DNA from 3 places in the Tolumonas lignilytica genome. Region 3 is predicted to be linked to each of the others. Evidence: riboswitches for the same ligand, from Rfam matches in the RefSeq annotation. Region 3 holds a riboswitch; each other region holds the start of a gene.
What was found. Region 3 has a riboswitch for cyclic di-GMP ahead of H027_RS17870 (Ig-like domain-containing protein). Riboswitches for the same ligand answer to the same signal wherever they lie in the genome.
Positions count from the first base shown of each region.

Region 1 (10,112 bases), 1.5 Mb from region 3:
TGTGTTTTGTTATAGTGGGCGTGATTTTAAACTGGCTAGGTTTGATCACAGAAATCAAACTACCTTCGGATAAATAAGGATCATGACGTTGAAACTGGCGAAACTTGTTCTGTTGACAGCCGTATTCAGTTTTAGTGCTGCCACCTTCGCAGAAACCGCAACCCCAACTCCCAACCCGATGCCAACGCCTGATCCGAAACCGATGCCGGCTGCCGCACCGATAGCATTGCCCAGCCCACCTCAGATCGCAGCTAAAGCCTATTTGCTGATGGACTACAACAGTGGCCAAGTTCTGATCGGTGAAAACACTGAAGAACGCCTGCCGCCAGCCAGCCTGACCAAAATGATGACTTCCTATGTGATCGGGCAAGAGCTGAAATCAGGCCGGATCAAACCGACTGACATGGTCACCATCAGCCGGAATGCCTGGGCAAAAAATTACGACGATTCATCCAAAATGTTTATCGAGGTCGGTAAACAGGTCAGTGTCGACAACCTGAATAAAGGGATCATCATTCAATCAGGTAATGACGCTTGTATCGCAATGGCCGAGTTTATTGCCGGTTCCGAAGACTCCTTTGCCAGCCTGATGAATCAATGGGCAGCGAAACTGGGCATGAAAGATAGCCACTTCGTTAATGCACACGGGTTGTACAATCCGGATCACTATTCAACCGCACACGATATGGCCCGTTTAGGTCAGGCCTTGATTCGTGACCTGCCTAACGAATATCAGGTTTATTCGCAAAAAGACTTTACCTTCAACGGCATTACCCAGCATAACCGTAACCGCCTGTTATGGGACAAAACCCTGGTTGTCGACGGGATCAAAACCGGGCATGTCAGTGAAGTGGGTTACAATCTGGTGGCCTCAGCGACCGGCCCTGAAGGGATGCGCCTCATCTCCGTCATTATTGGTGCCAATACCGAACAACAACGGGCCGATGAAAGTAAAAAACTGCTGACATACGGTTTCCGTTTTTATCAAAACGTCCAACCTTACAAGCAAGGTGCCGAATTAACCAAACAACGGATTTGGATGGGTAATAAGAGCGAAATCAGTCTCGGCACTGACCATGATATCAACCTGCTAGCACCACGCGGTGCCGCATCGAAACTGAAAGCCGATTTCCAACTCACACGTGAACTGCGTGCACCGATCAAGAAAGGGGAAACCGTCGGCACTATTTTCCTGCGAGTTGATGGTAAAGATATGGCACAGTATCCACTGGTCGCACTGGATACTGTTGAAGAAGGTGGTATCTTTAGTCGTCTGTGGGATTATCTGGTACTGTTGATCCATCAGTTAATTGGCTAACGGGTTAATTACCAAATCCCAGAAGGCCCGCAATCAACGGGCCTTTTTTTGTTTTAACTACAAGCTTGAGGTAATGAAGATGGGCTTGAATACCAAATTTGATGAACTGCTGGATTTCCCCTGCCAATTTCCGTTTAAAGTATTAGGCGTGGCAGATGAAACGCTGGCTGATCAAGTGGTTGCTGTTTTACAAAAACATGCTCCCGGTGATTATGTACCCAGCATCAAACCCAGCAGCAAGGGCAACTATCTGTCCGTGACGGTCACCGTCACCGCGCACAGTAAAGAGCATCTGGAAACCATGTATTCCGCACTGGGCGAAATAGAGCTGGTCCGGGTTGTGCTTTAACACTATAAATACTGTGTCTTTCTACGCGATAAGTCGCTGGTAATTGCCAGCGACCTCATTATAATTAAGCAAAATTGCAACAAAGCGGAAACAATTTTGCAGCATTCCTCACTGATTGTCCGGCGGTTAGGTATCCAGCCCTACGAAACAATCTGGCATGCCATGCAGGCCTTCACCAATCAACGTACACCTGAAACTGCTGATGAAATCTGGCTGGTCGAACACGATCCGGTCTACACGCAGGGTCAAGCAGGAAAACCCGAACACCTGCTGCACACCACCTCGATTCCGGTAGTCCAAAGCGATCGTGGTGGCCAAGTCACCTATCATGGCCCCGGCCAACTGGTGTTTTATCCGTTACTGGATGTGCGTCGTCTCGGCGTTGGTGTTCGCGAACTGGTGACCATTCTGGAACAATCCGTGATCCGCTTGTTAGCAAACTACCACATTGATGCCGTTTCCCGGGCTGATGCGCCGGGTGTTTATGTCAACAATGCCAAGATCGCATCTTTAGGTTTACGAATTCGCCATGGCCGTTCTTTTCATGGTCTGGCGCTTAATGTGGCGATGGATTTAACGCCATTTCAGCACATTAACCCATGCGGCTATGCCGGTTTGGCAATGACGCAGTGCTGTAGTCTGGGTGGCCCCATGAATGTGGCCGAAGCAGCAGAGGGTTTGTTGCACGCTTTTACCCAGCAGTTAGGGATCACCCAGTGGCAGGACGGCGATGCTGTCATTTATGCCCCCGCTTGCGAGGAAACTCATGACTAAACCAATTACTGTTCAACCCGGCGTGCAATTGCGCGATGCAGACAAAATGGCACTGATCCCGGTAAAGTTTTTACCGGAACAGGAAGGGGAACAGCTAAAAAAACCGGACTGGATGCGTATTCGTCTACCGAAGACCGATGAAAAAATACAGCATGTCAAAAACATCATGCGGAAAAATAATCTGCATTCGGTCTGTGAAGAAGCCTCCTGCCCTAACCTGTCAGAATGTTTCAATCATGGCACTGCGACCTTTATGATCCTGGGTGCAATCTGCACTCGCCGCTGCCCATTTTGCGATGTTGCCCACGGTAAACCACTGGCTCCCGATGCAGATGAACCCAAGAAACTGGCCAATACCATTCGCGAAATGGCATTGAAATATGTCGTGATCACCTCGGTCGACCGCGATGACTTGCGTGATGGTGGCGCTCAGCATTTCGCAGATTGTATCCGTGAAATTCGTCAGGCTTCACCCAATACCCGCATTGAAACGCTGACGCCGGATTTCCGTGGCCGCATGGATAAAGCCTTGGCTATTTTCCGCGACACGCCGCCAGATGTGTTTAACCACAATCTGGAAACCGCACCTCACCTCTATAGCATGGCGCGTCCTGGTGCCGATTACGCCTGGTCGTTGAAACTGCTGCAGAAAATGAAAGAGCTGCATCCGGATCTTCCTACCAAATCTGGTCTGATGATGGGGCTCGGTGAAACCAACGAAGATATTGTACAGGTGCTGAAAGATCTGCGGGCACATGGCGTCACGATGCTGACGCTGGGCCAGTATCTGCAGCCTAGCCGTCACCATTTACCGGTGAAACGTTATGTGCCGCCACATGAATTTGACGAGCTGAAAGAGATCGCACTGGATCTCGGTTTCACTCACGCAGCTTGTGGCCCATTTGTCCGTTCTTCCTACCATGCAGACCTGCAAGCGCAGGGTAAAGAAGTAAAATAGCCTTGTGGGTCAGTATCTTCCTGTCGATACTGACCCAATTATCCTATCCGTGTATTTCCGGCGTTGATCCAGTATTATACAGAGGTTCCACTTTCGTTTTTCAGGAATGCCGCTGTTTTGCTGACTCGTGTGATTCAACTTGTCACGACAATTTTTACGCCTCGTTTGCGTCGCAATCTTCGTCGCACAATCATGACGCTGTCGGTGACACTCTTTCTTCTGTTATGGCTCGCCAATCAGGTGATCAGTCATGGGCGTCAATATACCTATGATGATGTCGCATCTGTGCCTTATAACAAGGTCGCCGTCGTTCTGGGAACATCAAAATACTTGGTCGGTGGCGGCCTGAATCAATATTTCGAAAATCGGATCGATGCCACCGTACGACTCTGGTTCAGTGGCAAAATCACGCAAATTATTGTCTCTGGTGACAATGCGACAATGAGCTATAACGAGCCACGGGAAATGCGACGAGAGTTATTAAAACGAGGGATCCCGGCCCACGCTATCTACAGTGATTATGCCGGATTCAGAACGCTGGATTCCATTCTCCGAGCACATGGCGTGTTCGGACAAACACAGTTCACCGTGGTATCGCAACGCTTCCAGAATGAACGGGCCATTTTCCTTGCCCGTCATCATCACTTAGATGTCATCGGTTTTAATGCTAAAGATGTCGATGTCTATACCGGTTTTAAAACCCGTGTCAGAGAGTTTTTTGCTCGGTTGTGGTGTTTGTTTGACGTCTATATCTGGGAACGGGAACCACGCTTCATGGGAGAACAAATTGAAGTGGAATAAAATGCGAAAACAGGGTATTGATACTCGCCATTCAAAAAATGTATTTTGAGTATTACTAATGTCGCAACCCACTCTTGATCACGCATGGTTACAAATTGCGGTGGGTCTTTCCACATCCATGCCCGGCGAATTACAGTTTCAGCGTCTGGTTCAAGCCATCTGTGATGTTTTACCCTGCGATGCCGTCGCCTTGATGCAATTAAACGAAGGGGAGCTCGTTCCGGTCGCAGCAATGGGTCTGGCTCCCGAGCTGATTGGTCAACGCTTTTTGCCCGCAGAGCACCCTCGCCTGCAAGCCATCTTACAAGAGCGGGATCCTATTCGTTTTCCGGCCGATGCCGAATTACCCGATCCCTTTGATGGCTGGCTGGCCATTGATCGTGAGCGTAATGCCGATGTCCATTCCTGCATGGGCTGCAGTCTATATGTCGATCGACAATTGGTCGGCGTCTTAACCTTAGATGCACTGGCCCCCGGACGGTTTGACGATGTCGATGACATGACTGTGGCCGCTTTCGCTGCTCTCGCCGCCGCCACCTTGCGGAATGTCGCGCTGATACGTGCATTGGAGCACAGCCGTGCCCAGCAACAAGAGTTGGCGCAGGAACTCGTTCGTGATGCCCGCCGCCGAGAAGGAGAACTGATCGGTAACAGTGCACAGATCCGGAAATTGCGCGAAGAGATCGATATGGTCGCCAATACCGATCTGGCCGTCCTCATTACCGGTGAAACAGGCACCGGAAAAGAATTAGTCGCCCGGACATTACACGCCCATTCTCGCCGTAGTGAACAGGCGCTGGTGCATGTCAATTGCGCGGCATTGCCCGAGCAGATCGCAGAAAGTGAACTGTTCGGACACGTCAAAGGGGCATTCACCGGCGCCACCAGCCATCGGGCCGGTAAATTTGAACTGGCAGATGGCGGCACGCTGTTTCTGGATGAAATCGGTGAATTACCGCTCAGTCTGCAGGCAAAATTATTACGCGCCTTACAGCAAGGGGAAATTCAGCGGGTCGGCTCCGATAAACTACTGCGAGTTAATGTCCGGTTAATCGCAGCAACCAACCGAGATCTGGAATTGGAAGTGGCCGCAGGCCGATTCCGTAGTGACTTGTATCATCGCCTCAAAGTCTACCCGATCGCTGTGCCACCTCTGCGTGACCATAAAACGGATCTCGATACACTGAGCAGCTATTTTCTGGATCAAGCCAGAAGCCGCCTGGGGTTACAACAAATAGGGATACATCCACAAGCATTACAAGCGATGCAATCTTATGACTGGCCTGGAAATGTACGCGAACTTGAACATATGCTGATGCGGGCCAGTCTCAAGGCCACCCGGCATAAAGCAGGTCGCCCCTTGATTCTGGCCGATCATTTGGACCTGCCAGTCTCAACTATCTCAGTTCAAGCGGAACAAGATATTAAGGCAACCGACATACTCACGTTGCCTTCCGAACAGGGGCTGCGTGAAAGCATTGATCGCTTCCAGAAAGCATTAATTATTAAGGCACTAGAGGCCAATGATGGCAATTGGTCAGCGACGGCTCGAGAATTGAAAACGGATCGAGCCAATCTCAACCGACTCGCACTTCGACTTGGAATAAAACAGGGATCTTCTTCATAAAAAAATGAAGCAGAAAATGCCAGTCTCGTTTTAGTCTTATTGTTGCATTGGATAATCGGGCTGAGGCTGTTACACTCTGTTAAAAATATGAAAAAGGCAAACTGTACCGAAAGGGCAGGACGCAAAGCTTCCGGTCTAACATCAGTCTCGTACTGATCACGATAGCGGAGTTGCCAGATCCTCATGTGTATAAATTGAATTTATACACCTTGACCCGCTAGTTTCGGAGTCAAATGGCAACATTTGTGTGACTGTTCATGGGTATTCTTATCTGAATGGAGTCTCGTGTTGCTGTCGATTAAACATATCAAGCTTTCCACCCGAACAGCACTGCTATTTGGCGGCGGTCTTTTGATGATCCTCGGACTAAGCATCTCGCTGACTTGGTATTTTTTCCTGCGTGAAATCAATTCGTTAGAACTACAAGAAACTATTCAGACCAATCAACAGGCCCAGCAGACCATTCAGATTAAACTGAACGAGCTGGCAAAGCGCAGTTGTGATTGGGCTTTTTGGGATGAAACATTCAACCTCCTGACTCGTGGCGATCCCGGTTATCACGCCCGAAATCTCAATCCGGATTCCCTCAATAATAACGATGTTACCTTGATGGCCTTTTTCAATTTAAAAGGCGAGTATATTGATGGCGCGCAACTCAACGCTAAACACGATAAGAGCGAACCGCTTTCCGCACAAATTCTCCAGCAACTCTTATCCCCTCAAGGGATCGGGCAGCAATTTAATCAGTTACGCAGCCAACTTCATCCGGCACTAAAACCTTATGCGGGGATCATTTCACTCCAGGGCGCTCCTTTCCTGATTTCACTGGCTCCTGTTACTGCGGGCAATATGGAGACCGAAGTGGGTGGCTGGATGATTTGGGCACAACATATCCGTGAATTTTTCCCGGAACGTTACAAGTCGGTGCTGATGAATGATACGGCCTTGTTAGATATCAATCCAAACCAGCTTCCCCACCCTGTTTATGCAGATTTAATTACTGAGAAGCAGTCGTTTAGCCATCTGTTAACTGACGATACCATCTCGGTATTCAGCGTATTAAAAGATATCAATCAGCAACCTTCTGCAGTCATCAAGATCACCGCACCACGCGATTTTTATCAAAGCAGCAAAGAAGCATTACTGATACTGGCTTTTTCATGCCTTCTGGGCGGTGCGTTGATCAGCATGCTGTTTTTCAGCGAGTTGCGCCGCAGTCTGGGCACTCGCTTACATTTACTGGAAGACGGGCTAAAACGCTTACTACAAAATGATTTTTCCCAACCTCTCAATGTCGATGATAACCAAGATGAAATCGCTTTAGTGGGCAAAGTAGTCAATAAATTACTGGCAACCAAATTACAAACCAATGATGCATTGGAAGAGGTAGAGAATAAGTTCTATGCCGTCTACGAAAATGCTAATCAACCAATGCTGATCATTCATGACAAGCGCGTGTTAAGTGCTAATCAGGCTGCGGCTAATATGCTGGGTTATGACAGCATGGGGGATTTAATTGGTCGCCCACTCGAACAGTTATTGCATGACTCAGATAAGTCAGGTTCAGGCGATACGCTTTTTTATAAACGCCTCGCAGACAAAGAATACAATTTTGAATGGGATATCGTCGGACATCTAGGTTGGCTCGTGCCCTGTGAACTCGACATTACACCGATTGAGCATCGCCAACATCAAGCACTGCTGGTGTGTATGAATGATATCTCCGAACGCCGCCTGCACGAGAACAAGATCCGACGACTGGTCTTTAATGATAGCCTGACCGGTTTGTATAACCGCTATGCGCTGATACAACGGATGCAACCGACATTAAAACAGCTCAACGATCAACAACGGTTTGCCTTGTTATATATTAATTTGGATCGCTTCCGCGCAATCAACGATACCTTTGGACATGATATCGGGGACGGCGTCATTAAAGCCGTTGCGTTGCGCTTGGGTATGGAGAGTGATCCGCTCGGTACAAATACCTTAGCCCGGATTGCAGGCGATGAGTTTGTATTGTTCATACCGCAGATCAGCTCCGCCTACCAACCCGTTCGGTTAAGCCATGAGATTCAACGGCTATTGTTACACCCGCTGATCATTGATGGCGTGTCATTAGAGGTTTCCACCACGATCAGCGTTATCATCGGTGGCAAAGAATACGGCTCGGTTGAAGATGTTTTACGCTGTGCTGACTTTGCAATGAGCAAAGCCAAAAAACAAAACAAACGACTGCAAGTCTTCAGTCATCGAATGTATGAGGAAGCACTTGAGACACTGGCTATTCAACGAGACCTGCCATCGGCTATTCGCAATGCTCAGATTACGGCGGTTTTTCAACCCATCGTATCTTGTGTGAGTGGAGATATCGTCGGTTTTGAGGCACTGGCCCGTTGGCAGCATGATGAATTAGGCTCCATTTCACCCGCTCGCTTCATTCCTATGGCAGAAGAAAGCAATTTAATCGTGGAATTGGGCGAGCAAATATTGACCCAAGCCTGCCGATTTATCCGACATTTTAATTTAATGCGTAAAGAACAGGGACAACCCTTACTATCCGTTCATGTCAATTTCTCGGCACATCACTTTTCCAGTTCAACATTATTGAGCCATCTGGTCAGTACACTGGAAGCGACCAAACTCCACCCCCGGCATTTAGTCATTGAAATCACAGAAAGTATGTTGATTGAACGCCCGGCTCAATCAGTTAAACAAATGGAGCAGATCAAACAGCTTGGTGTCAATTTGGCCTTAGATGATTTTGGTACCGGTTATTCAGCACTCAATACACTCTGCCAATATCCTCTGGATATGGTCAAACTGGATCGTAGCTTTGTGCTACGCCTGATGGATGGAAAACAAGGTGAAATATTGGTACGAGCCATTATTAATATGGCCAAAGATTTAAACCTCGCCATGGTCGCCGAAGGTGTAGAAACACAAGAACAAATGCTAAAAATCAGGGAATTGGGCGTCACTGAAATCCAAGGTTTCTACTATTATCATCCAATGTCTGCCTCAGAGATATATTCATTATTGGCAACAAAAATGGAAATAGAGCCTTGTATATAAATTATCGGGATCTGGATTTATCTCTATTGGGTGTTAACTCATATCGCCAATAGACCCTTTAATTACTGCTATATGGCATTGTCGTTTCACGAACGACAATGCTCAACTCAGGTAGTTCCTCTATGTTTTTTTCTTCATGCTCTATCAACCCAATCAACGTATTAACCATTGCAATACCTGTTTCATAGATAGGTTGTCGCACAGTAGTCAGTGGTGGATTCGAGAAAGTTGAAAAAGGAAGATCATCGAAGCCAATCAATGAAACATCTTCAGGAACACGTAAGCCACACTGTTTTAACCCTAGAATAGCGCCATAACAGGTTTGATCATTTGCACAGAAGATTGCAGTAAACTTTTTACCGCTAGCAACCAACTGTTTAACCGCATTAAAGCCGCCGGCTTCAGCAAAATCACCCTGAACAACCAGCTCCGGATCATATCCAACACCTGAACTAACAAGAGCTTGTCTGTAGCCATTCAAACGTTCTATCGCATCATTCTGATCAGGCAACCCAATAATATGCGCAATTTGGCGGTGTCCCAGATCGAGCAGGTGGCGAGTTGCCATGTACCCACCCAACCGATTATTAATACTAAAGGTACGAACTCTTTCTGTATTAATAGTATGACCTGTAGCAACAATCGGTACCTGTTGCGAAAAATCAATTAACGCCTGCTGATTTACATGTCCAGTTAAAATAATAATACCGTCGACCCGTCGATCGATAAGTAGTTTTAATCGCTCAATTTCTTCATCTACATTCCAATGGCCGCTAGCGATAAGAGGAGCATACTTTGAGCCTTGCAAGGCATGCTCAATGCCTCTCAGCATCTCGTTGGAATATGGGCTATCCACATATTGAGTAATAACCCCCAACGTCATGGATTGTCCAGTTTTCAGATACTGCGCCATCAAATTAGGACGATAATTCAATTCGCGGATGGCTTCTTCAACCGCAAGACGTTTGCTTTCAGCAACTCTTGCCGAGCCATTCAATATTCTTGAAACAGTACTGGCTGATACTCCTGCCACGCGAGCGATATCATAGACAGTCGCTTGTTTATCCTGAACTGGCTTGGACATATCCCCCCCATGTGGACATCAAAAGGCTAGTGCTGACTAACCTTCCATCGAAAAATTGTTAAGAAATCGGCCCGTTAACATACACTTTTCCATTTGAAGCAACAAGTAAGGATACGTTATTACGGT
Region 1 covers NZ_AZUK01000001.1:1,271,511-1,281,622, forward strand. Annotated here, with positions in the region: gene H027_RS0106075 (serine hydrolase) at 83-1,318, shown strand; gene ybeD (DUF493 family protein YbeD) at 1,404-1,667, shown strand; gene lipB (lipoyl(octanoyl) transferase LipB) at 1,764-2,441, shown strand; gene lipA (lipoyl synthase) at 2,434-3,399, shown strand; gene H027_RS0106095 (ElyC/SanA/YdcF family protein) at 3,517-4,200, shown strand; gene norR (nitric oxide reductase transcriptional regulator NorR) at 4,259-5,827, shown strand; cyclic di-GMP riboswitch class I at 5,913-6,005, shown strand; gene H027_RS0106105 (bifunctional diguanylate cyclase/phosphodiesterase) at 6,116-8,902, shown strand; gene H027_RS0106110 (LacI family DNA-binding transcriptional regulator) at 8,961-9,986, opposite strand.
Region 1: another riboswitch for cyclic di-GMP. It lies ahead of H027_RS0106105 (bifunctional diguanylate cyclase/phosphodiesterase); the one in region 3 lies ahead of H027_RS17870 (Ig-like domain-containing protein).

Region 2 (10,112 bases), 1.4 Mb from region 3:
TAATCTGTTCGAATACCCCATTATTACCGGCAAATGGTAATAATGGGGCATCCTCCGCCTTATTTCTTCCCCGAAACTTTGACTATTACCACAGCAACACTGTTTTTAAATTGAACCCCTTTCACTTTATATGTGATATTAACAATGCGCTCGGCAAAATATCCTCACATGAAGAAGGTGTTTTAAAATGGCAATTGTTGCGTCATCGCCATCGTTAAGTGATTTTCAACAGAAAATAGTTGATACATTCCGCTACGATTACGGTCACCCGCAACTGGATGAAAAAATCATTCAGTACGCCCCTAATGAAACGCCCTCCAGCAGGTTTCTGATAAAAATGGAAATCGCCCGTCTGGCAAAAAAATGTCATCGCGTCATTGATCTGAGAGAAAGCCAATCTGATTATAAATCCTTTGATTTTGAAGGGATAAGACATTTCATTAACGACACGACCATTACCGATTTCATCGAGATTTGTAAAAAATATAAAGGTTACACGCAGGGTGCCTATGATCTTGTTATCGCCAGAGCGCTCAGTCGTGAAAAAAAGGAAAAAATAAATCCCAACGCGGTTGAAGTCCCGGAGGCCGGATATACATCTCTCACTCATTTTTATCGCAGAAAAGAACAACGTCTTTATTATGTATCCGAAATAGAAATCTATACTGAAACCGATAATAACAACGCCATCAATTTAGATAAAAAAACAGCGATTAAAGGAGCTACAACCGATATATCCGCCCATGGCATGTGTATCAAAACATCTGGGTTAAAAATAAAAGACGGCATCACGAAAGTTTATATTCGCTTCATCGGGTTTGAAAAAGAATTTTCCTTTTCAAACCCGGTATTTATTTCTTATAAATTACTCTCCTGCATTTCAAAGAAAAATAATTATTACTACCGCATAAAAATCGATGAACACCAGCAAGGTGATACTTACGCAGAATTTCACGCACATATTCAAAAATTTGTCGTATCACAATTACGGCGGCACAGAGTACCTATTGAAAACACTCAGGAAGCCGTGCTGGTCAAAGGCTATGAGCAATACATTATTAATCGGCTTAACCATCTACCGGTATTTCTGCAACAAAAAGAAAACAACTGGCTACCGAATGCTGTTTATCTCACTGGTCACAATGAAGCGATCCTGCAAAAGCTAACGGATATTGACCATCAGACCATGCTGATGGATCTGATTGCTCATGAAAAAATACAGCGTTTATTGCGGGAACAAGCCATTGTCTCTGATTATTTTTTTATCGCGCCAGTATCAACACCCCAGCATTACGCCAAATTCCTGATTATCTTTTTGGATGAATTTATTCATCATCCAGAAGCCAAAGAGATCGCCCGCCTGGCCCATGCCCGCAGTAAAGGCAACCTCATGCTATTCCGCTTGGATGCCATCACCATGCATCCGGAAAAGGAGTGTTATATCACCAGTTCCCTGCCAGAAAATGCCAGTGAATCATTACAATTTATTAACGCCAGTCATCAGGAAAGGGCTAAAACGCTGGCCTCGGGTTACCAGAAAATGTTGGTGATCAGTGATACCTCGGATCTCATTAACCAACTGCAACTCTTTGAAAATTCAGAAGCCAGTGAAACCATCGACAAGATGGCAATCTTCCAGTTTATTCCCAAGAAAACAGCGCATCACCGCGAACTGCATATTGTCAAAAATGAAATAGAAGACAAACGAAAAGAAGATCGTTTCTTATATCAAATGCCACTCACGGTACATAATCTTAAAGCAGGCAAAGAAAGTATTTCTGCTGAGACCATTGATATTTCATCGTGTGGTTTAAAGATCAAAACCGATAAAACGTTGCATGTATTCACCGGTGATATTTTATATATCGATTTTCCACCATTGAATGAAACACTGAACAAACAGCCCTATCAAATAGTGCGCGCGCAGGGAAATATTATCCAGCTAAAAATACATGGCAACGAACGCCATCATGAAGCGAAATTTGCACTCAGAAAATTCATTTATCAGAATCTCAATTCACTGACTGCAACCGGATGCCGGGATACTGTTTATGGTCTTTCGCGGGCGCTGAGAAATCTTTATGCCCACAACCATCCGCAAACGTCTATTTTTATTAAACGGCAGGATAAAATCCGTTATATCAGTGATATTGCGCTTTCAGATAAAACCATATTGCCAGAATTCAGTATTAATAATGAAGAAAATAGGGCCTTGTATTTATCCGCCCTACGCCATGAGTTGGTCATCAAGAAAGTGAATGAAACGTGGAATCAAATAAAAACCCAACCCGGTTTTTATTCATTCCATGTTTTGATTACCGTAAAAGAAAAAAATAACAATGCTGGCTATTTTTATATCTTAAAAGATGCTGATGAATTATTTTCAGTGAATAAATATCGTGACACATATCAACAGGCCTCCATGATGGGGGAAACCCGCCTGCTGAAAATTACGATAACCCCCAAGGGGAAGGTATTCCCCAAATATTTTCACGATGAACTGGCCTATTTATCCCGTTATGCGCCTAATCGCGCCAGTATCATCATGGAGCAGATCAACAAAATTGATGCGGTAGGTTCTATCACCGATATCACCGATTGCGTTAATCAATTACTGTCGATCTAAAAAAAGGGCAACATTGCTCGTTGCCCCTTGCTCGGTAGTTACGCCTGAATCACCTTATCTCGTTGCAGCAAGGGCTTCAGGAAGCGAGCGGTATGTGATTCGGCACAGTCGGCAACTTGCTCTGGTGTGCCTGCCGCCAGAATCATCCCCCCTCCGAAACCCCCTTCCGGACCCAGATCCACAATCCAGTCTGCCGTCTTGATGACATCCAGATTGTGTTCAATGATCACGATGGTATTACCATTATCCCGCAGTTTTTCCAGCACATTCAGTAATTGCTGAATGTCGTGAAAATGCAGGCCAGTGGTGGGTTCATCCAGAATATAGAGCGTCTGGCCGGTATCGCGCTTCGACAACTCTTTTGCCAGCTTCACACGCTGCGCCTCGCCACCGGAGAGTGTAGTGGCTGACTGACCAAGGCGGATATACGAGAGCCCCACGTCCATCAGGGTTTGCAGCTTACGCGCCAGTGCCGGAACTGCATCGAAAAAGGTACGGGCATCCTCGACAGTCATATCCAGCACTTCGTGAATGGTCTTACCTTTATATTTCACTTCCAGGGTTTCCCGGTTGTAACGCTTGCCCTTGCAAACATCGCAAGGCACATAGACATCCGGCAGGAAATGCATCTCGACTTTGATCACGCCATCGCCCTGACAGGCTTCACAGCGCCCGCCTTTGACGTTAAACGAGAAACGCCCCGGCTGATAGCCGCGCGAACGCGCCTCCTGTGTGCCAGCAAACAGTTCACGGATCGGTGTAAACAAGCCGGTGTAGGTGGCCGGATTGGATCGCGGAGTCCGTCCGATCGGGCTTTGATCGATGTCGACCACCTTGTCCAGATGTTCCATCCCCTGAATATCGACATACGGAGCCGGTTTTTCGACGGTGGCGCCATTCAAATCACGGTGGGCAATTCGGAATAAGGTATCGTTGATCAACGTCGATTTGCCCGAACCGGAGACGCCAGTGATACAGGTCATGACCCCGATAGGCACATGCAAATTGACTTTCTTCAGATTGTTACCCGTGGCACCCAGTAACTTCAGCCACTTGTCACCGATGGGTCGCCGTTGTGCCGGCACTTCGATCTTTTTGCGGCCAGACAGGTATTCACCGGTCAGCGAGTCATGGTTGTTCATGATTTCAGCGGGAGTCCCCTGTGCCACGATCGCCCCGCCATGTACCCCTGCACCCGGACCGATATCGACCACATAATCCGCATGACGGATCGCATCTTCATCGTGTTCGACAACAATGACGGTATTGCCCAGATTACGCAGGTGAAACAAGGTTCCTAACAGACGTTCATTGTCGCGCTGATGTAAACCGATAGAAGGCTCATCCAGCACATACATCACCCCTACCAGCCCGGCCCCGATTTGGCTGGCCAGCCGGATACGTTGTGCCTCGCCCCCGGAGAGGGTTTCCGCAGAACGAGACAGGGACAGGTAGTTGAGGCCCACATTCACCAGAAAACCCAGACGTTCGATGATCTCTTTTAAGATTTTTTCCGCAATTTGAGCGCGTTGCCCAGTCAGACTCATATTCTGGAAAAAGTTCAGGGCTTCACCAATCGACATCTCGGCCACTTGCGGCAGCGTCACTCCTTCGACATACACATGTCGAGCTTCCTGCCGTAACCGGCTGCCCTGACAGCTCGGACAAGGCTGATTGGCAATATATTTGGCCAGCTCTTCACGTACACTGTTCGATTCCGTCTCGCGATAGCGCCGCTCCATGTTGTGCAGCACCCCTTCAAACGGATGATTACGCACCACCACGTCACCACGGTCGTTCATGTAACGGAATTCAATATGCGTATGACCGCTGCCATGCAAGACCACTTTTTTCGCCTGTGGCGGCAGCGCATCAAATGGTTCATCGAGGTCAAAATGGTAATGATCCGCCACCGACTTCAGCATCTGGAAATAATAGAAACTGCGTTTATCCCAGCCACGGATTGCACCGCCGGACAAACTCAATTCCGGATTCGTCACCACCTTATGCGGATCAAAATATTGTTGCACCCCGAGACCATCACAGGTCGGGCACGCTCCCGCCGGGTTGTTGAACGAAAACAGACGCGGCTCCAGTTCGCTCAATGAATAACCGCATTCCGGACAGGCAAAATTGGCCGAGAAGATCAGCGGATGCGCCTTGTCATCCTCCATATCCGCGACATAGACCAGCCCGCCGGACAGCGTCAGTGCCGTTTCAAATGATTCCGCCAGACGCAATTGCAGGTCGGCGCGGATCTTGAAACGATCCACGACCACTTCGATCGTGTGTTTCTTTTGCAGTTCCAGCGTCGGTGGATCCGAAAGGTCACAGACTTCGCCATCGATCCGGGCCCGGATATAACCTTGCGCCGCGAGGTTTTCCAGCAGTTGTTTGTGCTCACCCTTGCGGTTACGAACCACCGGCGCCAAGATCATCATCTTGCGATTTTCCGGTTCGGCCAGCACCCGATCCACCATCTGACTGATGGTTTGCGCCGCCAGCGGTAAATCGTGATCCGGACAACGGGGTTCACCCACTCGGGCGTACAACAGACGCAGATAATCATAAATCTCGGTGATCGTACCGACGGTAGAGCGGGGATTGTGCGACGTCGATTTCTGCTCGATGGAAATGGCTGGCGATAAGCCTTCGATATGATCCACATCGGGTTTTTCCATCAAACTTAAGAACTGACGGGCATAAGCAGACAGGGATTCGACGTAACGACGCTGCCCTTCGGCATACAGCGTATCGAATGCCAGCGAGGATTTACCCGATCCCGACAGGCCGGTGATCACGATCATCTTATCGCGAGGTAAGGTCAGATTGATATTTTTCAGGTTGTGGGTGCGTGCGCCCCGGATCTCGATCTTATCCATAGAGAGCCAACTGTGAACTGCATCAAAATCTCAGTATGGCACAGCTAGCACTGGATGGATAGCCAGTATTGCTGCAAATATGTTAATGTCTTCTGCCGCAACTATTTAACACCTGTCATAGCAACCGATCTGACTTTAACGGTGATTATTGCTAAGATAGCCAGTCAGAGAATATGCATTTTTTACGGAGCAGAACATGGCCAGAGGCGTGAATAAAGTCATTATCGTTGGCAATCTGGGGCAAGACCCGGAAGTGCGTTACATGCCGAATGGCAACGCAGTGGCCAACTTCACCGTTGCGACCAGCGAAAGCTGGAAGGATCAACAGGGCCAGCTGCAGGAACGTACTGAGTGGCATCGCATTGTGGTTTACCGCCGTCTGGCTGAGATCGCGGGTGAATATCTGCGTAAAGGTGCCAAAGTGTATCTGGAAGGTCGTCTGCAAACGCGTGAATGGGTCGATCAACAAAGCCAGCAAAAACGTTACACCACTGAAATCATTGTCAATGAAATGCAAATGCTGGATACCCGCAGCGGCGCGCCTGCTGGCGGCAACATGGGAGCACCGGCACAGCAACCACAACAAGGTAATTGGGGTCGCCCTGCCGCCGCCGCGCCACAGGGTAATGCGAATCCTGGTTACGGTGCACCGGCTGCACCACAAGGGGGTTATGCTCCTGCCCCGGCAGCACAGCAAGGGGGTTATGCTCCTGCCCCGGCAGCACAGCAACCAACCTATAACGAACCACCGATGGATTTCGACGACGATATTCCGTTCTGAAGTTAACCAGATACATTTATCGTAGAATATCATTCTTAAAGCCCAGTTTTTACTGGGTTTTTTTATTTCCAGGTTAAATAAAATCTGGCTTGTATCCCGCACATCACAAAACCACTTATCCGGCTGTCATACAGATCTTTTTTCCCCTTTTTCAAACAGATTCTAGCAGCGATCTATCTGCGAAAAACACAAATTTAAAATCACAAACACATAAATATGTCAATTTAATTACCAAGTAAACTTAAACTAAACCGATTTAGCTCACATATTTTTGTTTTCAAGTGATTCCTGTTGTGTTACTTTTTAATGAGAGATGGCAATTAACCGATTGTCATTCTCATTTGGTTAACTAACTCTCCTTCTGTGAGCGGTTACTTAACTGAAAAAGGCAAAACCATCGAAAGGTGGCGACGCAAAGTCTCCGGTCTAACGGAATTTTCCTACGATAGCGGGACCGCCAGTTTTGTATGCCGGCACGTTTCTTTTCGTGTCCGCGATTTGATTTTGTTTTTTCACTCTAGCCCGTGATGCCTTCAGGCATTGCGCAGCCTCGTATTGCCTTGTGCAAGCTGGCGGCGCTTTCTTGGATGCATCCGGTGCCGAGGGCAAAGTCGTTTCTGGATTTAACCGGCAAAACTGCGGATATCCATTGCATCTGGAAATGGTGGATGTTTACGAAAAACAATGGAGGTTAATACCATGAAAAACCATCGATACCTGTCGGTAATCCCCGTGCTGGGAATGGCCATGACTGTCGCAACAGCCGCAGTTGCCGCTCCTGTTCTACAGCCAGGTCCTGAGCCGACCACTCACTCGCAGCAGGCATATGCCCCAGAGGATAACTTCACGGCGAAGTGGACTCGTGCCGATGCGCGCCAGATCAAACGGATGTCCGATCCGACTGCTGGCTCGCGTGAAAACTCAATGCCAGAGGAATACACCATGCCAAGTATTCCTCAAGACTTCCCTGACATGTCGAACGATCAGGTCTGGGTGTGGGATTCCTGGCCGCTGACCGATGCCGATGGAAACCAATACAGCATTAACGGTCAGGAAGTTATTTTCTCCCTCGTGGCTGATCGGAAACTGGGTTTCGATGACCGCCATGTGTTCGCGAAGATCGGTTATTTCTACCGTCCGGCAGGCATTCCAGCGGATCAACGGCCGAAAAATGGGGGGTGGACCTATGGTGGTCTCGTCTTCGCCGATGGAGTCACCGGCAAGATCTTCGAGGATCAGTCATACAGCCATCAGACACAATGGTCTGGCTCTGCGCGCATTTTCCCTGGTGGCGAAGTTAAGCTGTTCTTCACCGATGTTGCGTTCTACCGTGATGCCAAGGGCAATGACATCAAGCCGTATGATCCACGGATCGCGCTCAGCGTGGGCCATATACATGCGAACAAGAACGGCGTGACATTTACCGGTTTCGATAAGGTTATTCCGCTCCTGAAGGCTGATGGTACTTACTACCAGACCGCCGAACAAAACCCATACTTCAACTTCCGCGACCCGTTTACCTTCACAGACCCGGCTCATCCGGGTGAGACCTATATGGTCTTCGAGGGGAATTCGGCCATGCCGCGTGCATCAGCCAAATGTACAGCAGATGATCTTGGCTATCAGGAGGGTGATACCTATGCAGAGACAGTTCCACAAGTAAATGCATCGGGGGCGACCTATCAACTCGGCAACATCGGTCTGGCGAAAGCCAAAAATGCCGATCTGACGGAGTGGGAGTTCCTGCCACCGATTCTCTCGGCGAACTGCGTGACCGATCAGACCGAACGTCCCGAGATCTACAAGAAAGATGGCAAGTATTATCTCTTTACCATCAGCCACAGCACCACCTATGCGGCCGGCATTACAGGCCCTGAAGGTGTATATGGTTTCGTGGGCAACGGGATCCGCAGCGATTACCAGCCAATGAACATGGGCTCCGGTCTGGTACTGGGCAATCCGTCAAACCTTAACTACTGGCCAGGCACTCCATATGATCCTGACTACAACCAGCCAGCCGGTCACTTCCAAGCATACTCTCACTACGTGATGCCTGGTGGTTTGGTGCAGTCGTTCATCGACACGGTGGGTGTTAAGGAAAACTTCCGTCGCGGCGGCACGCTGGCCCCTACGGTGAAGATCAATATCCATGGCGACTCATCGGACGTTGATCATTCCTATGGCGCCAACGGCGATGGTCTGGGTGGTTGGGCGGATATTCCGGCAAACATCAATGTGAACCCGAGCGGGGTCATTACCAAGCCGCTGAATTAACAGCGTCTCTGGTGATATCTCTCGCCTAGAGGGGCGATGCGGTAGTGCGACATGCCGCCGCATCCCCTCTCTTTTTTCATTTCTGAACACGGAGGATTATGAACCTCAATCTCATCGCCATGATTGCGACGCGTCGACGAGTCATCGCTTGTGCGCTGGTCGCTTTCGGCATCGCAGTAGCCGTCGTCAGAGCCGAACCAAGCACTGCATCCGATTCCGGACATTTACTCGCATCGCCAACCGAAGCATCCCCGTATTTACGTCCGCATGACTGGACCCCTTATCGACCCGCACTGCACCTCACCCCCGCCAAGCACTGGATGAACGATCCGCAGCGTCCGCTCCTGATCAACGGCGTCTGGCACTACTACTATCTCTATAACGCTGATTACCCCAACGGCAACGGCACCGAATGGTTCCATATGACCTCAATCGATCTTATTCATTGGCAGGAACACGGTGTCGCAATCGACAAATACAAAAATGGCCTCGGCGATATTGAGACCGGCAGTGCCGTGATTGACACCAAGAACACTGCCGGTTTCGGGGCGGGTGCGGTGATTGCAATCATGACCCAGCAGCACGAAGGCGTGCAGCGCCAGTCGCTCTTCATTTCGACCGACGGAGGCTATCGCTTTAAGGCATACGATGGTAACCCGGTCATGGACAACCCGGGTGTGCACGACTGGCGTGATCCGAAGATCATCTGGGACGATGCTCGCAACGAATGGCTCATGGTGCTCGCCGAGGGCCAAAAAATCGGCTTCTACACCTCCCCAGATCTGAAGCACTGGACGTATCAATCAGGCTTCGTGCGCAATGACCTCGGTCTGCTTGAATGCCCCGATCTGTTCCGCATGTCCGTTGATGGCAACCCGGCACACATCCGCTGGGTGCTTGCGACTGGTGCGAACGGTGCCAGTCTGGGCATGACCACGGGCACTGTATATTGGACGGGGGACTGGGATGGCAAACATTTTACCGCCGACGATGCTACCCCTCGCTGGCTCGACGCGGGCGCTGATTTCTATGCGATGGTGACATGGGACGATCCACGTCTGAATACGACGCAGCGTCTCGCCGCTCGATATGCCATCGGCTGGCTCAACAACTGGGCTTACGCCACCCAACTGCCGACGACCGGCTGGCATGGCGGTACCGACTCGCTCGTACGACGCATCGAATTGCACTCGGTGGATGGTAAATTGATGCTCGTTTCGCAGCCCATCGAAGCCCTCGATAAACTTGAAGGCAACACCGTGGTCCGCTCGAAGGTACGCGTAAGCAATGCCGTGAATACACCCCTTCCCCAACCCCAATCCGATGCCTATCGGCTTCGTATCACGCTCGATGCGACCTCCGCTGCCAACGAAATCCGCTTCCGTCTTAAGGAAAAAGAGGGGCACTTTGCCGTCGTTGGCTACAACTTCCGCCGGAACACCGTTTTCATCACGCGGGAAGCCGATGCCATCGCCAACTTGATGCCTGCCATTTACCGTGAAGTGCGTCAATCTCGGGCACCGGCACGTAATGGCATGATCACGCTCGA
Region 2 covers NZ_AZUK01000001.1:1,442,706-1,452,817, forward strand. Annotated here, with positions in the region: gene H027_RS17560 (D-alanine--D-alanine ligase) at 1-3, shown strand, start outside; gene H027_RS0106825 (PilZ domain-containing protein) at 188-2,626, shown strand; gene uvrA (excinuclease ABC subunit UvrA) at 2,665-5,508, opposite strand; gene ssb (single-stranded DNA-binding protein) at 5,705-6,289, shown strand; cyclic di-GMP riboswitch class I at 6,667-6,751, shown strand; gene H027_RS0106840 (glycoside hydrolase family 68 protein) at 6,989-8,563, shown strand; gene H027_RS0106845 (glycoside hydrolase family 32 protein) at 8,662-10,112, shown strand, end outside.
Region 2: another riboswitch for cyclic di-GMP. It lies ahead of H027_RS0106840 (glycoside hydrolase family 68 protein); the one in region 3 lies ahead of H027_RS17870 (Ig-like domain-containing protein).

Region 3 (10,112 bases):
TCGTTCGGATGTTGTCCTTCGACATTAATATGGATTATATCTCCTGCCCACATACCCCCGGAGACAGAAACAATAGCTCGCAGATTGTGTATCACCAAAATATCGACATTAGAGGGCGGAATGTCATTTTAATTGATGACGCGATTGAATCTGGTGGTACCATGAAACGCTTAGTTGCGTTTTTAACGAAGAATTTTGATGTCAAATCTTTATCGATAGCAACGCTATTTGTGAAACCTGGGCGGGTTGATATCCCCGTTCCGCAGTATTTTGCTTATGAAATGGAAAATGACGATTTGTTAGTCGGTTACGGCTTACCGTGGCAAGATAAGTCACGCAACCAGCCTTTCATATCAAAAGTGGTCAGGCAACACTAAAATTCATGAGGCTGAACTCGAAAAAGCATCATTCAAGATCTCGATTTCTTAAAGATAAGATTTCTTAATTTTAAAAATTAAATTTCTTGAGAAGAATGATGCTTATTCACATTTTTATAATGTTCGCTCCATACACTGGCATAGACCTATCATAGCCAGAGAATTGGAGACTCAAGGTGATACCAACACACAGAATAAAATTCACTCACCTTATGTACGTCATGATCGCACCGGTCATTATTCTTTTTTGCATCAATATAGTCATTTCCTTTTTGATCAGTCAGCCAACAAAAGACATGCTGGAAGTTGTATCCGGCAAAGTCCATCATATTATTGACTGCGAACACTTAACCCATAAATATACAAAGATTTTGGTGACCACCGCTGAGCATCAGGAAAAAGAGATCATTTCGCGGTGCGAACCTGAATTGAAAAATATTTCTGAAAACAATGAAATTAAAATTAAATATGCAAATCAGTTTTCATTTTTATTACCAAAAACGACGAAAGTCATTTATGAGTTATCAGTAAACAACCAACAGATCATTAACTATGAAAATGTAAAAGAAAGAGAAAACAGAATAACCAATCGAAATATGTTGATGACATTACTCCTTGTCATTATTTATCTGCTGTTTTTTACGAATCGTCCCAAACGCCTGCTAAACATATAAATCAAGCACTGGGGTCGTTTGGCGGAGCAGTATTAACCTGTTTAGTCATAGTCATGTTCTCTTAGTGAATTCATCCTAAGAAAGAAAAAAGATAAATTGTTTTAAATTTTAAGCCTGCGTTAAGTTTCGTTAGCTAAGGTAAGAGTGGACTATTTGGTGTATATCGGAGAACCATCATGAGCGTTGGAAACATTCAAGTGTCATCCCCTGCCGTGCCATTGACTCCTCAAAAAATACAGCAACACCCCCCTGTCGCAGCGACAAAACAATCAGCGGTAGAGGAAGCGCAGGAATCCCCTAAAGAAAGAGCGGCTGAAGCGAATAAGGGCGAATCAATCGATACATACGCTTAATAAATGAAGAACTTAACGGAAATTATCAGGATATTTTAAGCGAATAAACTGATACAGTTTCAACACTAAAGGGAATTAACTGAGAATTCATTTATGTTCAAATACTCAATTATTACGTCAATTTTATTGTCAGTATCTATTACCGCCTCCGCCAAAAGTCGGTTTACTGAATATGGTGATATCGCCAGTTTAGCTCTGCCAGCAATCGCTGCCGGATTGTCGTGGCAACAAGATGATAATGAAGGTTTAATTCAGTTTGGCGAAGGTTATGTTGCCACAATGGCAACCAGTGAAGCGCTGAAATTCAGCATTCATGCTAAACGCCCTAATGGTGAAGACCACAGCTTTCCGTCGGCCCATACTGCTTCCGCTTTCTCGGCAGCCAGTTATTTACAGCAGCGTTATGGCTGGAAGTATGGTGTTCCTGCTTATACTGCTGCTGCTGCCGTGGGCTGGTCGCGCGTCAATGCCAAAGAGCATTACTGGCGTGATGTTATAGCCGGTGCCGCTATCGCCACTGGGTTCAGTTATGTATTTACCACTCCACAAGATAAGAAGCTGGCCATCGCGCCGACTATATTCTCAGACAGCAGCCCTGGCATATTAGTGAGTTATAACCTCTGATCATCATAAAGCCTCGAAACAATCGAGGCTTTTTTATTCTGCAGACTGGAATGTGATGCTCAAGACATCAGTGGTAATTTGTATTTTTCCAGCATGCGATAGAGTGTCACTCTGGAGACACCCAACTGGCGCGCCGCAGCCATCACATTGTATCCACTCGCTTGTAATGCGCGTTGCATAGCCATTACATCAGCTTCCGCGCGGGCCTCTGCCAATGTAGCGCCCGGCATCATGGTCGATTCGGGATATTGCAACTCGCTTTCCAGTTGTAAATCCTGAGGGCCGATGACTCGCTTATCACACATGACGAGTGCCCGTGCAATCCGATTTTTCAGTTCCCGGACATTCCCCGGCCAGCAATACGATCTCATCTGTTGCAGGGCAGCAGGGCTAAACCCTCGAACCTGAGGGTTCAAATCTGGCGCCAGATTACACAAGAAATGATAAGCCAGTAACTCAACATCCCCTCGCCGCTCCCTCAAGGGCGGAAGCTCTAAATCTAAGACACAAAGACGAAAATAGAGATCTTTGCGAAATAATCCCTTTTTGATGTCTTCACGCAGATCCCGATTTGTCGCCGCAATCACGCGTAAATCTACTGGCTGGGTAGTGGTACTGCCCACACGCATGATTTGACGTTCTTGCAGGAAGCGCAGGAGGTTAACTTGTAACACCAATGGTAGATCGCCAATTTCGTCGAGAAATAACGTTCCCCCTGCTGCGGCTTCAATGTAACCAATCTTACGAGAAACCGCGCCGGTAAAGGCCCCTTTCTCATAGCCGAATAACTCCGACTGAATCAGATCAGCAGGAATGGCACCACAATTCACCGCAATGAACGGACCATGCTGCCGTTGAGAGTGTTGGTAGATAATGCGAGCCGCAAGCTCTTTGCCTGTCCCGCTTTCCCCAACCAGCATCACTGAGGTATCCACAGCAGCAATTTTCTCTAATTGATGAAATACCTTTCGCATGGCCGGACTTTCACCAATCATACAACCGTGCCCTGTTGCTACCATGCCACATTGTTGCGGAGACAAACTCCGCAACCTCGCCATGCCATAGGCATGACCCAGTGCAGCCAAAAGCCGCGAATCATCTACCGGCAGGGTATGGTAGTCATACAGATATTTTGCCAGCAAATCACAAATCGCAGGCTGTTGGATTTGATCAGAAGGAATTAAGCCAATCCACTCCATGTTGTTGCAGGTTTGAGCCAGTAAGGATTCATATTCTCGATCAATATTCTCATCCAAGCCCAAACTATCAAGCAGGATAATGCCCACCCGAGGATGTCGTCGTTCATACCACTCTATCGCTTCATTTACCGTACTCGCTGCATAGGGTTGCCATCCGGCGGCAAGCGCTGATTCTGGCATGATCCATACCTTAGCTGTACGCAAACAAAGCAGATCGCGCACTTCCATGAACGTCACCTTTATTGTATTTCAGGCAGCTAATTCATTTTAAGTATCGAAGATGACCGATCCGGTTGCCAGTTCAGTACTGGTTAAAAACTCAAAATATCTGCTTATTTTGATATCGCCATCAATAATCCGAGTCAGCGATTACAGCGGGATTTGTTTCAGTTCTGATACAACCCAAAATCAACACTTTTCATTTAAATTCAATTTGTTATGAACAAAATGAATTGATTCCTGTAACTCAGCCTTAACACTTTCACTTACCCATTCGGGAATTTATTAATTTTTTACTTATATTTCAATTGGTTATATATACGGCCTGAAACTTGTATGGAAAAGGTTGTGTCTTTCACCTGTATTGATGCCGAGGTTGTAGGCCAAGTTCGCTACAGATGTATCGGTCAAAAATTCAGGAGCTGTTTCCACACATGGAAAAGGAATGCATTATGAAAAGTAAGTTTAATATTAAACCGCTGCTTACACTATTGATGGCATTGTCCCTCGGTGGGGCCGCATTCATGTCCGCTCCCGCTTTTGCCGACAATCCATTTCAACTAGATGGTAATGCTGTGTCGAATGAAACCGGACATCCGTCAGGCGATGACTGGGATGTAGTTAATACGACCGGAGGTGCTGCAAAAGCAAAAACCGGCCTTATTATTGATCGACCAGAACCAATACAGTCAATCTTTACCGGTGGTGGCTCCAAAGACCAACAGGATATTACAGCCTGGAAATGGCGCACTGGTACACCATTATCAAAAGATGATTTGACTCACGCTTATGCAGCCGCATATGTGCAGGATAACAATGATTTCATTCTGGTATTTGGAATGGATCGTTATGACACCAGCGGTAATGCCCAGCTGGGTTTCTGGTTTTTAAAAGATCAAGTCCAGCCAGTTGCGGGTGGAACTTTCTCTGGAAAACATCAGGATGGCGACGTGCTGGTGTTAGTGAACTTCTCTAATGGTGGTACAGTCCCAACCATTAACGTTTTCCAATGGCAAAGCGGTCAGACTGTTGCTGTCGGAGCAGGCGGTGCCGTGAAATGTGACGGCTATATTCCTGCAGGACAGAGTTTCTGCGGTATCACCAATGCAACATCGGTTGCAGCACCATGGAGTTATGAGAATAAAGACGTTGGTGTGACCAATATGTTTCCTCCGGGAGCCTTCTTTGAAGGTGCCATTGATCTGACTCAGTTGTTACCTAACGACAGTCCTTGCTTTACCAACTTCCTGGCAGAAAGCCGCAGTTCAACCTCCATTACGGCAACCCTGAAGGATTTTGCAATGCCGTCTGGTGGATTTAACGTCTGTAAGATTGCTGTGACTAAGGCCTGTACACAACCGACTTTGAATAGCGCACAAGATCATATCATCTATGCTATTCAGGGACAGGTAACCAACAGTGGCTTCGGAACAGTCTACAATGTTGCACTTAGCGACAGCCCTGCTGCCGATGGTACGTTCCAGCAGGTTGATTGTACTACCGGAGCAAGTTTAGGTAGCTTCCCACTAAGTACACTGGGTAGTGGCGAAAGTGTCTGTTACAAGAACACCATGACCGTACCATTGGCTCAAAATGGTACGACTGACACCGTTTCTGCAACAGCCAATACCGCAGATGCGGGCGCCGGTGTGACACTGAATAGCTCTGCACAGGCGCAATGTCCTAATTTGTCGATCAGCCCGGCAATTCAGGTCACAAAAAATTGCTCTACCGCCATCACCACTGCAGGCGGAACTGTTGCCGCCGAAGTGAATGTCTCCGGTACTGTATGTAACACGGGGGATACCCGTCTGGATAATGTCCTGGTAACCGATAGTGAGGTTTCAGGTGCATTGGTTGGCCCAATAAGCCTGCCGAAGAGCGGTTCCGTCGGTGATTGTGTGCCTTATTCCGGCAGCTATATGCCGACTAGTGCTAGCGATGCCACCGGCACAGCCACGACAGATCCAAGCAAAGTAATCTTCAAAGATACCGCCACAGCGACTGCGACAGATATCTTCGGAGGTGATGTGACCCCGTCTCAAGTTCAAGCAACTTGCCCACTGTGTACATGCGCAGCAGCAGGTACTTGTAACTAATCAGATAATCCTGTACTTCGATCTGGTTCAGGAATAAAAAAACAGGCTCTATAAAGAGCCTGTTTTTCCTCCGCAAATCTTACGGCTATTTTTTGCCTTTCGTACTCGTGGTTGTCGTACTGCTGCCTACGGTTACTGTTACGGTGGCACTGGCTGTCTTGATCCCATCAGAAATCTGGTAGCTGAAGCTATCTGTTCCTGCATACCGTCTCACGGGCACATACTGAATGGTGCCATTACTATTGATGGTTGCTGTGCCATGAGCCGGAGTGGTGACCGAAACAACTTTCAGCGCTTGACCATCTGGGTCGTAATCGTTGCTCAATACTGCGATAGTAACGGCCGTGCTATCTGCTGTTGTAGCAGTATCAGCCACAGCAACCGGAGCTGTATCGGCAGCCGCACTGACGACATAGGTTACAGTTGCACTGGCATCATACCCTGTTACTGTCGCATTGCTTGCCGTCAAATTGATGTTGTAATACCCATCAGCAGTGCCGGTTGGTGATGTTACACTTAATGTCGTACTGGCACTTTGGCCGGGAGCCAAAGTCAGCGCGGTCTGAGCAAAACTGGCAGTCCAGCCTGTCGGAGCTTGTGCCTGCAGATTGAACTGAGAGCTGCTGCAGCTGCTGTTATCGCTGTTGGTCAGCGTCATGGTATAGCTAACAGGCGTACCAGGTGCTACCCACGCGCTTTGTACCGGAGTCAGCGCAATGGCAGGCTTAGCATGCTGGCAAGTTTGCGGGCCTAACTCGACAGTGACACTGGCTTGTGTTCCATTGGTCCAGTCAGTTGTGATGGTGACGCCCGCATTGCTATCTACATAGGTCATGCCACTCGCCAGTGCATGATCACTCCAGTCGTAATAACCGATACTGTTGCTGTTTGGAGTCATGTCCAACAGATAGCTGGTTCGGCTATCGCCATCCACCCCGGTGCGAACTACGACACCATTGAGCACATTCGTGTTACCGGCCAGAAAACTGTCGCTGCCGATAGCTTGGCGATATTCAATGTAATACCATTTTGGTAACCCACTGGTTGGATCAACCCCCATAGGGATTCTTAATGCTTTAACTCCACCGTCGTTTACTTCATACGGTGTTAATGTATAGGTGCCGCTTGCACTGACCGTGGTGATTGCGGGTGATGAACCATAACCTAACCAGCCTAACTGTAATTTCTGGAATGGTGCCATATGACCGGCAACATAGTTGCCCATGATATCGTCACGATCACCGTATTCGATAGACTGACAGGAAGTACCCAGTGTGGTCGCGCCACACTCCAGCGCATGGGAATGTTGCAGCCCGAAGTTGTGACCCATTTCATGACCGATGGTGGAAACCTGCATGGAGCCGTTGATCCAGCTTTGAGAAGGCGAACCGCCAACTGTCCCCATGCCAGTCCAGCCACACGCACTGGTATTCGGGAAAATATAAATCTTGTGCTGGTAAGCAGACAGATTGGCTCCCGCATTGGTAGCTGCTGCATCGGCCTGTTGCGCAATAGTGGTGGTATCACAATTGGTACTGTCTACCGCAACCGTAAACCAGCCCAGCACATCACCACTTAGCCATGTCTGCTGATAAGAGTCTTCAAGAAAATAGTTGCTGACATTGGTAAAGACCATGCTGCGTGCCTGATCGACAGTCCATGGCTGATTAGTCGGGGCATCCTGAAAATTGACCAGCATGACTAAGGTTTTTTGCTCACCAAACGTGTTGGGCTGAACCGTTACCCCGCTCGTTGTGGTTGAACTGGTGCTACCATTCAGTGCTTCCATTTGCAGAGCACTCTGATCCAACACCAGATTATTATCGATCTGAATCCCTTTCACGCGGGCATGACCACCACTTTGCAGTGCAGGCTCATCACCGGTGAAGTGTAATTCCAACTGCTCACCTGCCGTTGTATTCAAAAAATGGCGCAGTTTGTGGCTGCCATCAGGATAATCTTCATAAGCAACCAACAATTGACCTTCATGGGTTCGCAGTTGTTCTAATTGTGCCTGGACGCTGTTTGGCATACCCAAAGCAGCCTGAGCTGGTAAAGCCGCCTGCACAACCGTCGCAGGGTTGTCTGCCAGCAATTTAAGCATGAGATCTTTACGTTGTGCGACCAGCGATTGTATTTCATTGAGCAGATTGGCTTGCTCATTTTCATCAGCTTGACGATAGCGCGCCATCAACTGAGCAAGTTCTGTGGTTTGTTGTCTTAATTGAGAGGGATAGACCGCTGAAGCCGCTTGTGTTGCCGGTTCAGCCATTACTGGCGTAGGCGTATAAGCTCCGCCTAGCCCGCCGAGTGCCGTCAGCAACAATGCAAACCGGCGAACACGAGCAGACAAGCCAAAACCAGCCGCTTTGGAAGCGCATAGAGATATCATTTTGGGTACCCTCAAGTAAAAAAACCTCGAAAGCGCCCAAAACGCAGCGTTTTTTACGCGCTCCTTCGGTAACCCAGCCATCCACTGTAGATGCAGTGGACCTGTGGCTTTGCGTGCACCCGGTTACCCGGGGCTTGCTATTTCGGGAGTGCTTTCGATGGTAACTGAATCGAAAAATTCGACCCCACGCTTACATACAGACTCATAGTGTATCTGCGACAGAATGAACTCGGTGAAACCAAGAGAATCACTGGATTCATCCCATGTAAACTTGCCGCAATACTAACAAGAAAACCGATCAAGACAAAGTGAAATTGATCATTTTTTAAACAAATCTTTACGTAAGCTAACACTTCCTCAGTGCTGTTTCCTGACTAAAATTCAAAGCGAAGAGGTAATAAATAAACAGATATTCATGACTTCAACCCGCGAATAGAACCTGGTTCGAGCTGAAAAACAAAATTTATTTTTTGTTTAAAATAAAATCATTTATATACAATGAGATAGATAAAAAAATTGATACATTCACAAACGAGAACCATGATTCATTTGTTTCTCCTTCATAATATCTTAAACAATCAGCGATATTCCCTTTAACAGCAGATGATAGGCTTCGGGTTCAAACTGGTGTAATCCTCTGGCTGCAATGCAAACAATCAGCAAATTAAAAACAACATATTCACCAAAACCAGCAACCGGAATTCGGATAGGATTAATACTGCATTTTTGTTTTAACGGCCAAAACAGCGTCACACCATTTTTTCCGATAAGCATGTCGCCAATGATATGACTGATATAACCAACACAGATGGCATTGCTATAACTTGGTTTCAGAGAAAAGGCCATGAAAGTAAAATGCAACACCGCCACCGCAAACAGGCTGTGTGTAACCGTACGGTGACCTAAGATTTTATGAAATGGTTTACTTAACATCGGCACTATTCGTCCGAAGGAGCTTTGGGGAGAATCGAGATCTGGCAACAGCGCGCCAATGAACCCCAAACAACACGCAACACACAGATTACCAACCAAACCCGGTACAAATTTATCGACCATCAAGACACTGAATACTGCAAATGCCTGATGCGTTTTTGCCATCATAACGGTTACAACTTAATTATGTGTTTATATACAGTTGTTTGATGGTAACATTGCGCAACTGTAACGTCAGCTACACATTCAGAATGTCTGACTGATTGGTTAATCTTTACACGCTATGAATTAGTTTTATTGTTTTGATCTGTGGCTACACTCACCTCTATTTCCTTGAAGACCACTTGATATAGAGCCCCAAACGTATCTGGATCAGAGCATCGCCCTGCTTCCGCTTCAAGACGCCGCAACGCATGCGTCGCATTTTCTGAGGTCTGAATGGAAATAAGGTAGTGAAGTGTGAGTTTGGCAATCTCCAGCTTATCTTGGTTAGACATAGCGAACTCCTAGATTGCGAAAGCTGTATAGCTATTAAAACTGTAGTCGTTTTAATCCAGAAAACATCCCTCGCCAGTCACGTTTCCGCATAAACTAGCTTCTGTTTTTTTATTGACGGAAAAAAAATTTACCAGCGTTAAAAATAGGCACGAATAAACAATAATAGTTCACATTCTCAATGATGATGGTTGTCTGATCTATAATTTGTATGTCTCACCCGACAAAAGGAATGATGTATGAAATATCTAATGAGTTCCGTAGCACTTTTCTTCTTGCTTCTGACTGGTTGTGGCGGCGGGGGCAGTGGTATGGACTCAACGTCCCAGATGAACTTGTCTGTCTCTGATGCACCGGTCGACAGCGCCAAAAAAGTTTGTATTGCCATCAACAGCCTGCGGCTAAAACTGAATGGCGCAACCACCGAATCAGTATGGAGCAATTTAAATCTCATCCCAACAACCAACAATGATGGTTGTTTACCTACCGGCTATACCATCCCTCAGGATTCATCAGGCAATCCGGCTTTCTTGTATCTGGATTTGCTGAAATATCATGATGGCGCCAAGCATGCTCTGCTGACAAATACCGCCATTCCCAGTGGCACCTATGAACAACTGCGTCTCATGGTTGAAGACGGACGCACCAACTTCCTCAATGACCTGACGGGAGCTGCAACCACACAACCGACTTCTTATGTCGAAGAGTCAGACGGTACAATCTTGCCGTTACAAGTCCCGAGTGGCG
Region 3 covers NZ_AZUK01000001.1:2,809,899-2,820,010, reverse strand. Annotated here, with positions in the region: gene H027_RS0113145 (phosphoribosyltransferase) at 1-377, shown strand, start outside; gene H027_RS0113140 (hypothetical protein) at 554-1,051, shown strand; gene H027_RS18925 (hypothetical protein) at 1,228-1,404, shown strand; gene H027_RS0113130 (phosphatase PAP2 family protein) at 1,498-2,028, shown strand; gene H027_RS0113125 (sigma-54 dependent transcriptional regulator) at 2,088-3,455, opposite strand; gene H027_RS0113120 (hypothetical protein) at 3,899-5,545, shown strand; gene H027_RS17870 (Ig-like domain-containing protein) at 5,631-7,937, opposite strand; cyclic di-GMP riboswitch class I at 8,002-8,086, opposite strand; gene H027_RS18445 (metal-dependent hydrolase) at 8,508-9,038, opposite strand; gene H027_RS0113105 (hypothetical protein) at 9,152-9,367, opposite strand; gene H027_RS0113100 (DUF4382 domain-containing protein) at 9,605-10,112, shown strand, end outside.